3 regions of the Rhizobium centroccidentale genome follow, and region 3 is predicted to be linked to each of the others. Evidence: riboswitches for the same ligand, from Rfam matches in the RefSeq annotation. Region 3 holds a riboswitch; each other region holds the start of a gene.
What was found. A riboswitch is a leader RNA that binds a small molecule or an ion and turns the genes downstream of it on or off. The one in region 3 is predicted to bind cobalamin.
Positions count from the first base shown of each region.

Region 1: linked by a shared signal. The riboswitch ahead of PH562_RS24515 (aromatic ring-hydroxylating oxygenase subunit alpha) and the one ahead of cobU (bifunctional adenosylcobinamide kinase/adenosylcobinamide-phosphate guanylyltransferase) in region 3 are both predicted to bind cobalamin.
Region 2: linked by a shared signal. The riboswitch ahead of nrdH (glutaredoxin-like protein NrdH) and the one ahead of cobU (bifunctional adenosylcobinamide kinase/adenosylcobinamide-phosphate guanylyltransferase) in region 3 are both predicted to bind cobalamin.

Region 1 is NZ_JAQJCG010000022.1:87,979-91,252, forward strand. Features, by position in the region: gene PH562_RS24510 (FAD-binding oxidoreductase) at 1-655, opposite strand, end outside; gene PH562_RS24515 (aromatic ring-hydroxylating oxygenase subunit alpha) at 658-1,902, opposite strand; cobalamin riboswitch at 1,999-2,202, opposite strand; gene PH562_RS24520 (DUF6656 family protein) at 2,550-3,167, shown strand; gene PH562_RS24525 (L-threonylcarbamoyladenylate synthase) at 3,227-3,274, shown strand, end outside.
Region 2 is NZ_JAQJCG010000009.1:159,190-162,463, reverse strand. Features, by position in the region: gene nrdE (class 1b ribonucleoside-diphosphate reductase subunit alpha) at 1-1,278, opposite strand, end outside; gene nrdI (class Ib ribonucleoside-diphosphate reductase assembly flavoprotein NrdI) at 1,287-1,682, opposite strand; gene nrdH (glutaredoxin-like protein NrdH) at 1,694-1,915, opposite strand; cobalamin riboswitch at 2,162-2,379, opposite strand; gene PH562_RS14475 (hypothetical protein) at 2,539-3,274, shown strand, end outside.
Region 3 is NZ_JAQJCG010000002.1:396,386-399,659, reverse strand. Features, by position in the region: gene cobW (cobalamin biosynthesis protein CobW) at 1-1,028, opposite strand, end outside; gene cobU (bifunctional adenosylcobinamide kinase/adenosylcobinamide-phosphate guanylyltransferase) at 1,034-1,558, opposite strand; cobalamin riboswitch at 1,703-2,100, opposite strand; gene PH562_RS03780 (chloride channel protein) at 2,281-3,274, shown strand, end outside.

The DNA.
Region 1 (3,274 bases), on a different contig from region 3:
CGGGCGCCAGCAGGCCGATCTTCGCCTTGTCGATACGACCCTTCAACCCGGACCAGAGGTCTGTTCGGCCGCAACCTTCGACGATGAAACCGAGATTGAGGTTCGGCATGAAGCGCGCGAGATATTCGAGCTCGGAACGAAAGATGATGTCGGCCGGGCTGCGCGAGCAGTTGACGAAGGTGATATCAGACAGCGGTGCGATATCGGACATGTAGCGCGTCATCGACATCATCGGCGTGATGCCGGAGCCGGCCGAGACGAAAAGATATTTCTCGCCGGGATGACGGACATGGCTGAAATCGCCGAGCGGGCCGAAAGCCTTGATGCGCATGCCCGGCTTCAGGTTCTCGAACATCCAGCGCGTGCCGATGCTGTCCTTTTGCGCCTTCACCGTCACCGCGACCGAGAAGGGCCGCGACGGCGTGGACGACAGCGTATAGGTGCGCATGACCGGCTCCGGAGCCGTCGGCAGCTCCAGCGTCACGAACTGGCCCGGCAGATAACGGAACCAGTTATCCTTGTCGGACCCGAAGGTGAAGGTCATCACGTCAGGCGCTTCGGGCGTTGCCGAGAGGCATTCGAGCACATGCTGCCTATCATTCCAGGGCTGCATCTGGTCGAGGTGGCGATGCGGAAGGGAGACGGTCATGTTCATGCTCAGGCAACCGCCGACAGCTTGGCCTGATCGCCCTGCAGCCGGTTGATCATGAATGTCGTGTACCATTCGACGAACTGCATGACGCCGCCTTCGTGGATCTCCGAATAGGGACCGGGCTCATAGGCCGGCGAGCGGATGCCGAAGGCATTTTCCTCGACGATGCGGCGGTCCTGATCGTTGGTTTCGGTCCAGACGTGGGTCAGCTCTTCCAGATTATAGTCGACACCTTCGACGGCATCCTTATGGACGAGCCACTTCGTGGTCACGGCAGTTTCCTCGGCGCTGATCGGCAGGACGCGGAAGGAGATCGCGTGGTCGCCGAGCATGTGGTTCCACGTCGTCGGATAGTGGAACAGCAGCATGGTGCCGATGCCGTTGATCGTCACATCGGGCGAGAGCGGCCGCCTGACGGCATTCTGGCCGGACATGGTGTAGCTCTCGGCACCTTCGATCAGCGGCATGCGGGCCGTGCGGAACTGCCCATCCGGCGAGATCTTGAATTCGCTCGGCAGGCCGGCGGCTTCGCAGCGTGCCCAGTGCTCGGTGATGACGGGGTCGCTCATCGCGCCCTGCACGCCGGTCACGGTCGGAGCTTCCGGGAAGGTGCGGCAGAGTTCGGGGTGATTGGCCGCGCAATGATAGCACTCGCGGTTGTTTTCCCAGACGAGCTTCCAGTTGCCCTTCTCGATGATGGTGCTCTGGAAGGCGACCTTGGCTTCGCTGATGCGGTGCGGCGCCATGTAGGGTTCGATCGTGGCGCGAACCGGTGCGAAATCGGGGGCGTTCTGCGCGAGGCAGATGAAGATGTAGCCGCCGACGCTTTCGCAGTGAACCGGCTTTAGCGAATACTGGCTCTTGTCGAAATCCTCCGCCATCTGGCGGGCGAAGAGCAGCGAGCCGTCGAGCTCGTAGGTCCACTGGTGATAGGGGCAGACGAGCTTTGCCGACGAGCCGCGCTCGGTGGTGCAGACACGCGAGCCGCGATGGCGACAGCTATTGTGGAAGGCGCGGATGACCTGATCGCGGCCGCGAACGATCACGACGGGATAATCGCCGATCTGGACGGTGAAATAATTGCCCGCGCGCGGCACTTCGCAATCATGGCCGATAAACAGCCAGTCGCGATAGTAGATCGTCTCCATATCGAGCTTGAAGTAATCCGGATCGGTGTAGAACGGTTGCTCAAGGCTCAAACCCGTCCGGTGGTTCTTCAGTTGCCGCAGAACTTTGCTGCCGATGTCCATTTGCCTATCCTTAGCAGTACCAGAAGGCGGGCAAAGGACATGCGCGGCCGATTGGGAGCGGCCAAAAGCAATGTCCCGACCACCCGCCGCGGTCAGTAAACCTATGTGCCCAAGGCTGGTTTCCGGGCTCTGGAGCGGCCCTGTTTCCAGAGCCCCATGGCACCTTCCCAGGTCGATCGACCCAGTGGCTTTATCCGCCATGCCTCACTCCACCACCGTTGCGGGGGCAGCGCCGGATTTTGACCGGCTTCCCAATTCTCCGTCTCCCTAGCAGACGGCACCTTGAGATTGATGGCATCATAGCTCTCGGCTCCGCCAGCCGCTGCGCTGCAATGCGACATCGGCTCCGAAATTGACGACAGTCGAAACGGGACGCCCGGACGGTTGCGTGCCGCGAGAATATAGAGAGGAAATTCAATTGGTTGGGCGCTTGCATCAGAGACGCTCCGAGCATCGTATGTGCATTCCACCAATGACGCTTTATCCTGATTGCGACAGGTCTGCAAACGGCCGATAATTGGGAGGCTAGTTGCACGGCTGAGAGCGCCGACAGAGCCGCTATCGGGAGCCTTCGGTCCGGCGCGGTCAAGCTCGGCTCAAGCTCCGTAGTCCATCATGTCGCCGAAGAGTTTATAGCGAGATCCGGCATGGCCAAACTCAGATATTTCGACGCTGGGAAGCCCGCCGAGCCTGAACCGGCGCAGCCGGTATCAACGACGGGGTACACCGAATTCCTGCGCACCGGCCGCATCAACCGCAACAGGCCGCATTGGCTGGCAGAAGAGCGCGAATACCTCACCCATGAACAGGTGGCCGAACGCACGGCGCTGAAGCTCCGGGACGCCGGCGAAAAGACCCACGACCGGCTCAACAATTTCCATAGGTCCATCCGCTTCCCGAAGCTCATCTTTCATCACACGCTGAAGGACACGCCGCATCTCGGCTATTGCCATGTCACCGCCGCGCGGACGCAATTCGCCCAATATGAGCAGGTGAACTGGGCCTTCTACATAGCCAACTTCTTTGCCCGGATCGGCCACGAAGAGAACTTCTTCGAGGATATCAGCCTCAAATATTCGCGGATGTATTTCGCGGTCGCCATCCATCCGGACAGGCAAGCCGAAGACAAGAAGCTGACGATCAATCGCGACGTCCGCGGCAACGGCGTACTGTTCCACACCCACGATCCGCAGATCGCCATCCGCAACGTTCTTCTGCTCGGCGCCCGCAACGAGCAGCTTCGCGACATCATTCGCCAGCTTTGACGATTGATCCGAAAACTCGAAGGGCATAAGAAACGGCCTGAACTGCAAGCAGGCAGGCCATGGCACGACACATAGATATTCTCGAACATCCGCAAACGGCAATAGAG
Region 2 (3,274 bases), on a different contig from region 3:
CTTGCCCATATGCTTGTAGGACAGGTCGTCGTTGTATTCGCTGGCTTCGCTGACCTGCAGGATTTCCGAGCAGAGATTGCTCATGGTGATGCGGCCGGCAACCGGATTGGCGCGGTTCACCGTGTCCTCGAACATGATGTAGGGATAACCGCTTTCGAACTGGATTTCGGCGATCACCTGGAAGAATTCGCGCGCCTTGATCTTCTTCTTGCGGATGCGGCTGTCGGCCACCATCTCGCGATACTTCTCCGTCACCGAAATCTCGGTAAATGGCACGCCATAAACGCGCTCCACATCATAGGGCGAGAATAGGTACATATCCTCGTTGTTCTTCGCGAGCTCGAAAGTAATGTCCGGAATGACCACGCCGAGCGACAGTGTCTTGATGCGAATCTTCTCGTCGGCATTTTCGCGTTTGGTATCGAGGAAGCGCATGATGTCGGGATGGTGAGCGTTCAGGTAGACGGCGCCCGCCCCTTGCCGCGCGCCAAGCTGGTTGGCGTAGGAGAAGGAGTCTTCCAGCAGCTTCATGACGGGAATGATGCCGGACGACTGGTTCTCGATATGCTTGATGGGTGCGCCGGCCTCACGGATGTTGGTGAGCGATAGCGCCACGCCTCCGCCGCGTTTCGAAAGCTGCAGAGCCGAGTTAATGGCGCGGCCGATCGATTCCATATTGTCTTCGACACGCAGCAGGAAGCAGGAGACCAGCTCTCCGCGCTGCTTCTTGCCGGCATTGAGGAAGGTCGGTGTTGCCGGCTGGAAGCGGCCGGAGATAATCTCGTCCACCAGATCGCGCGCAATCTGCTCGCTGCCCTGCGCCAGCGTCAGCGCGACCATGCAGATGCGGTCTTCATAACGCTCGAGATAGCGTTTTCCATCGAAGGTCTTCAGCGTGTAGCTGGTGTAGTATTTGAAGGCGCCGAGAAAGGTCGGAAAACGGAATTTCTTCGCATAGGCGTGATCGAAGAGATCGCGCACGAAATTGAAGGAATACTGATCCAGAACCTCCTGCTCGTAGTAGCCTTCCCTCACCAGATAATCGAGCTTTTCCCTGAGGTTATGGAAGAAGACCGTGTTCTGATTGACGTGCTGGAGGAAGTATTGCTTGGCCGCCATACGATCCTTGTCGAGCTGGATCTTTCCGTGCTCATCATAGAGGTTCAGCATGGCGTTCAGTGCGTGATAATCCAATGCTGGTTCCGCCGCCTTGGCTGGCCGATCATTCGTGGTAGCAGAAAAAGTGCTCTGCGGTTTTTCGCCCGCGTCCCGCAACAAAGAAGAGCTTAGCGTATCCAAAATCGTTCCAATCCCTGTCTGACATTGGCGACATCCTCATCCGTGCCCAGAAGTTCGAACCGATAGAGATACGGCACCTGGCATTTAGCAGAGATGATGTCGCCGGCGATCCCGTAGGTCGCGCCGAAGTTGCTGTTGCCCGCGGCGATGACCCCGCGGATGTTCGAACGGTTGCCCGCATCGTTGAGGAAGCGGATCACCTGCTTGGGCACGGCCCCTTTGCCACCGTCGCCGCAATAGGTCGGGACGATCAGGACATAGAGCGAGGTCGTTCGAAATTCGTCTCCCGCGGCAAGCGGGATACGAGCAGCCGGCAATGCGAGCTTCGTAACGAAGCGATGGGTATTTTCCGACCGGCTGGAGAAATAGACGATCTCGCCCACCGCCCGGCTCCTTAAGCGAGAGCGCTGATCATGTCGGGACGGAAGCCGGCCCAATGCAACTCCCCGGCGACGACAACCGGAACCTGGCGATAGCCGAGACCCTGCACCAGCTCATAGGCGGCGGCATCGGTCGATACGTCGACGATGGTGTAGTCGATGCCTTGGCGATCAAGCGCGCGGGTCGTGGCTGTGCACTGGACGCAGGCGGGCTTGCTGTAGACGGTGATGCTCATGAGATATCCTCGTATGGATGGGCACGGAAAATCGCTCGGGCATCGGATGATGCCCGCTCGGCGGGTGAAAAGTGGAGCAAACCTAGCCGGCGGCCGGACGCATTTAAGCGGCCGTCACTCGCGCGGGCGACTATAGATACTCAGGAACATGGACTTCACCCCGAAGTTATCAGCGGGATCTTCGAGGAAGCGAGGGCGGCCATTATGCCGCATGGACCATCGCTCGCCAGCCGGACACCCCGCCCGTGGACGTCAATGCTCAAGGCAGGTCTCCTGGCTCGCGGGTCATAACATTCGTCTTGCCTTCCCAAGACACACGGTCTCAGTGACGTCATTGAACGAATGCTCACCGCTCACAGTTGCGGGGGCAGCTCCGGCTTAGCGATCATCATGTTCGCCGACCAGATTCCCGTCTTAGCCTCCAATTCTTGCGAATCAGAAGAACCTCGAACACTATATATAGTATCTTCAGTTAAAATTGCGTCAACTGCTTCGATGGCCTCAAGCCAATTTCGATGTTGATGAATTCCGACAATCTCGCCTGACGCGTGCACAGGGGCTGGACAGATGCAGCGTTACTTCATTACGCTGCATCTGTAATGTTATTACATAAAGGACCCTTCATGCCGAACACAAGCTCTGGTATCCTCCTTGCAGCCTCATCCTTGGCTTGCGCCTTGCTGCTTCCCTTCCCGTCGTTTGCCGACGACGAAAAGGAGACGGAAAGCTGGCGACTATTCGTCGCCGATCACAGCCTGCCGATCGTCCGCGCGATCGATGCCTCAAGTGGCAAGGAAATCGGCCGGTTCGATCTTCACGGCTATGCCTCCCTGTCTCTCAGTCAATCCGGCCGCACCATATTTGCCGTGCAAGGCGAAAAGAATGTGGTCCACGCGATTGCGACCGGCATATCCCTCTCCGACCACGGCGAACATCGCGACATCGAACTTTCCGATCCGAAACTGCTCCGGACATCGATCAAGGGCGAAAAGCCTGGGCACGTGGTGACGCACGGCAACAATGTCGCAATCTTCTACGACCGCGACGACAAGTTCGATCTCCTGTCCGAAAATGGCCTTGCCGAAGGCAAACCCGATATTCGTTCATTCCAGACCATCGCCGCCCACCACGGCGTTGCCGTTCCGATGGGCGACCATCTTCTCGTGTCGGTGCCGAACATGGAGGCTTCCGTGAAGGAAGGCGAGTTGCCGCCGCGCCTCGGCTTGCGCGTGTTGGACCGAACGGGAGAGCAGGTTGGTGATATCAAGCGCTGCACAGGGCTTCATGGGGAAGCGACTTCCGCCCGGCTGATTGCCTTCGGCTGCGAGGAAGGTGTCCTGATCGCTCGCCCCGGCGGTA
Region 3 (3,274 bases):
TTGCGCACGATCGTCTCGTCCATCTCGTGCAGGCCGATCACCACAAGCCGGGTTGCGCGGGCTTCACCCGGCGTCCAGGCGCGATCGAAATAGGTATCGATGCGGCTGCCGACGGCCTGAAGCTGCAGGCGCATGGGCTTGCCGGGGACATCGACGAAGCCCTTGAGGCGCAGCACATCATGCTCCGCAATCACGCGCTTCAGCGCATCGACGAAGGCGGCCGGATCGGCAATCGGGCCGAGTTCGACGACGAAGCTGTCGAATTCGTCATGGTCATGCGGCGTGCCGTCCTCATGCTCCAGTTCATGATGGGATTTGCGGTTGACGATATCGTCTTCCGTGCCGATGCCGAGGCCGAGCAGGACGGCAGCGGGCACGTCACCATTCTTCGCCTCGATGATTGTCGGCTTGCGGGCGGTGCGCGAGGCGACCTCGGCGCGCACACGGCCGAGTCCCTCGACGTCGATCAGATCTGTCTTGTTGAGCACGATCAGATCGGCACAGGTCAGCTGATCTTCGAACAGTTCCTCGATCGGGCTTTCGTGGTCCAGCGAGTCGTCCTCGACGCGGGCAGCCTCGACAGCGTCGTGATCGTCGGCAAAGCGGCCGGCGGCAACGGCGGCGCTGTCGACGACGGTGATGACGCCGTCCACGGTCACGTGGGTGCGGATATCGGGCCAGTTGAAGGCAGCGACCAGCGGCTGCGGCAGAGCAAGGCCCGAGGTCTCGATGACGATATGATCCGGGCGCGCATCACGCTCCAAAAGCTTCGTCATGGTGGGAATGAAATCGTCGGCGACGGTGCAGCAGATGCAGCCATTGGTCAGCTCGATGATATCGTCCTCGGTGCAGTTCTCCGCGCCGCAGCCCTTCAGCACGTCGCCGTCGACGCCGAGGTCGCCGAACTCGTTGATGATCAGAGCGATCTTCTTGCCACCGGCATTCTGCAGGAGGTTGCGGATCATCGTCGTCTTGCCGGCTCCCAGGAAGCCGGTGATGACGGTGGCGGGAATCTTTTCCTGGTTCATATGGATCAGCCCTTCATTTTCAGCGGCAAGCCCGCTGCGATAAAATAAACTTCGGCACTTGCCGCAGCGACCATCTGGTGCAGGCGGCCGGCATGGTCGCGAAATTCGCGCGCCATGCGATTTTCCGGCACGATTCCCAGGCCAACCTCGTTGGAGACGAGAACGAGCCTTGATCGCGCAGTTGGTAGAAATGCAGTGAGAGCGGCAAATTCCGCCGCCATGTCACGCTCGGCCATCATCAGATTGGTCACCCAGAGCGTCAGGCAGTCGATAAGCACCGCCCGCCCCTCCGCGTCGACAGCGGCAAGCTGCCCGACGAGATCGATCGGCTCCTCATGCGTCTGCCAGAGATCGCCGCGATCGGCACGATGCTGGGCGATGCGCTCGCGCATCTCGTCGTCCCATGCGCGTCCCGTCGCCACATAGTGACGTTCGAGACCCGTGTCCGAAATCAGAGATTCGGCGAATCTGGATTTGCCGGAACGCGCGCCGCCAAGGACGAAAACAGCTCGGGAAGTCGAAGTCGACATGCGCTATGTCCGCTCCCACCACGCAGAAGCGAGGGTCGGCAGCACGTCGCTGGAACCGGGAAACAGGCGCCCATACGCCGAAAACTCGTCTTGCGCCATGACAACCTCCGTGCTGGCAGCGGAACTCGCGTCCCAAAACAGGCTCTGCGCCCGGCACGCATGGCAGGTCTCCTGGCTCGCGGATAAGACGCCGCGACAGGGGCGGACCGAAACGGTCGCCCCCGATCGTGCGCCAGCGGATCCTTCTCGCCTTCCCGGCAATGCATCATGAAAAGGCGGACGATTCGTAGAATAAGAGGCGTCCAGCCCCGGTTGATCATGATGCCACACCAGTGGCTTTTTCGACTTGCGCCTGCCCCGCCCCGTTCGCCCCATGCGAACCATCAACGGAATAGACTTCAAACCGAACGAAAGACCCTGACCGCTCTACAGTCGCGGGGTCGGCTGTGATGAGAACGCCCGGATTGGGTCCGCCCCTTCACATTCCCTTTTCATCCCATGCGGCAGATCGCCGCTCAGGAACCATTCGTTATGCCGCAATGATTAGGCTTTCACTTAGTTCAAGTCAATCAAGGGCATGGATGCGACCTGCGCCATCCTGATTGCGAAATCGGTTGAAAATTCGCATGAAATCAGCGGCTTTTTTGCCGTATTTCTTTGATGTTAGGAGTTTATAGAGGGTAAGCCCTCACATTCGAGCAAAAACGTATCGTCCGCTTCCAATGCTACAGAAATTTCAACCGCGACGTCTCGGCGTCTTCTCGGTCCTATTCGATCTCGGTCGCTTCAGGGCATTGCTGCGTCGTGGCGAGCTGGGACTTGTTTTTGCCGGCGCCCTGGTGGGAATAGCGTCCGGCTGTGCCGTAACCGCGATGAGCTATATCTCGCGTAAGCTTCATAGCGTCATCTACGGCATAACCGACTACGAACGCTTGAGTTCAGCGGCAATGGCGATCCCCGACAAATCGGTGTTGTTCATCGCGCCGATCGCCGGCGGCATCATTCTCGGCATCCTGCTTTATATATTGTCGCGCACGCGCAAGAAGCCGATGGTCGACCCGATCGAAGCCAATGCGCTGCATGGCGGCCGCATGTCGCTTACCGACAGCATCATCGTCGCGGTGCAGAATCTGATCTCCAATGGATTTGGCGCGTCTGTCGGGCTTGAAGCAGGTTACACGCAGCTCGCCGCAGGCATTGCCTCCAAATTCGGCTACAAGATGCAGATGCGCCGCGCAGACCTGCGCATGCTCGTCGGCTGCGGCGCGGCTGGCGCCATCGCAGCCGCCTTCAATGCGCCGCTCACCGGCGCCTTCTATGCCTTCGAGCTGATCATCGGCAGCTATTCGATCGTGACCCTGACCCCCGTCGTCGTCTCGGCGCTGATTTCAACGATGATTGCCAGACTACTCGCCGGCGACGACTTTGCCATCGATATCGATCACTTCGGGGCGATCGTTCCGGCGGATTATCTTCCAGCCATCCTGCTTGGTGCCTTCTGCGCCGGTATCGGCATCCTGATCATGCAGGGCGTCGCCTGGGTCGAGGAACTGGCACGCAAGAGCTCCATAGCGCCGCCTTTCCGGCCTGCGCTCGGCGGCCTGGTCGTCGGAACACTGGCGCTGATCTCGCCGCAAGTCCTTTCGGCCGGCCATGGCGCGCTGCATCTCAATCTGTCTACGGACGTGACGCTGGGCGCCTTGGCGGGTCTATTCC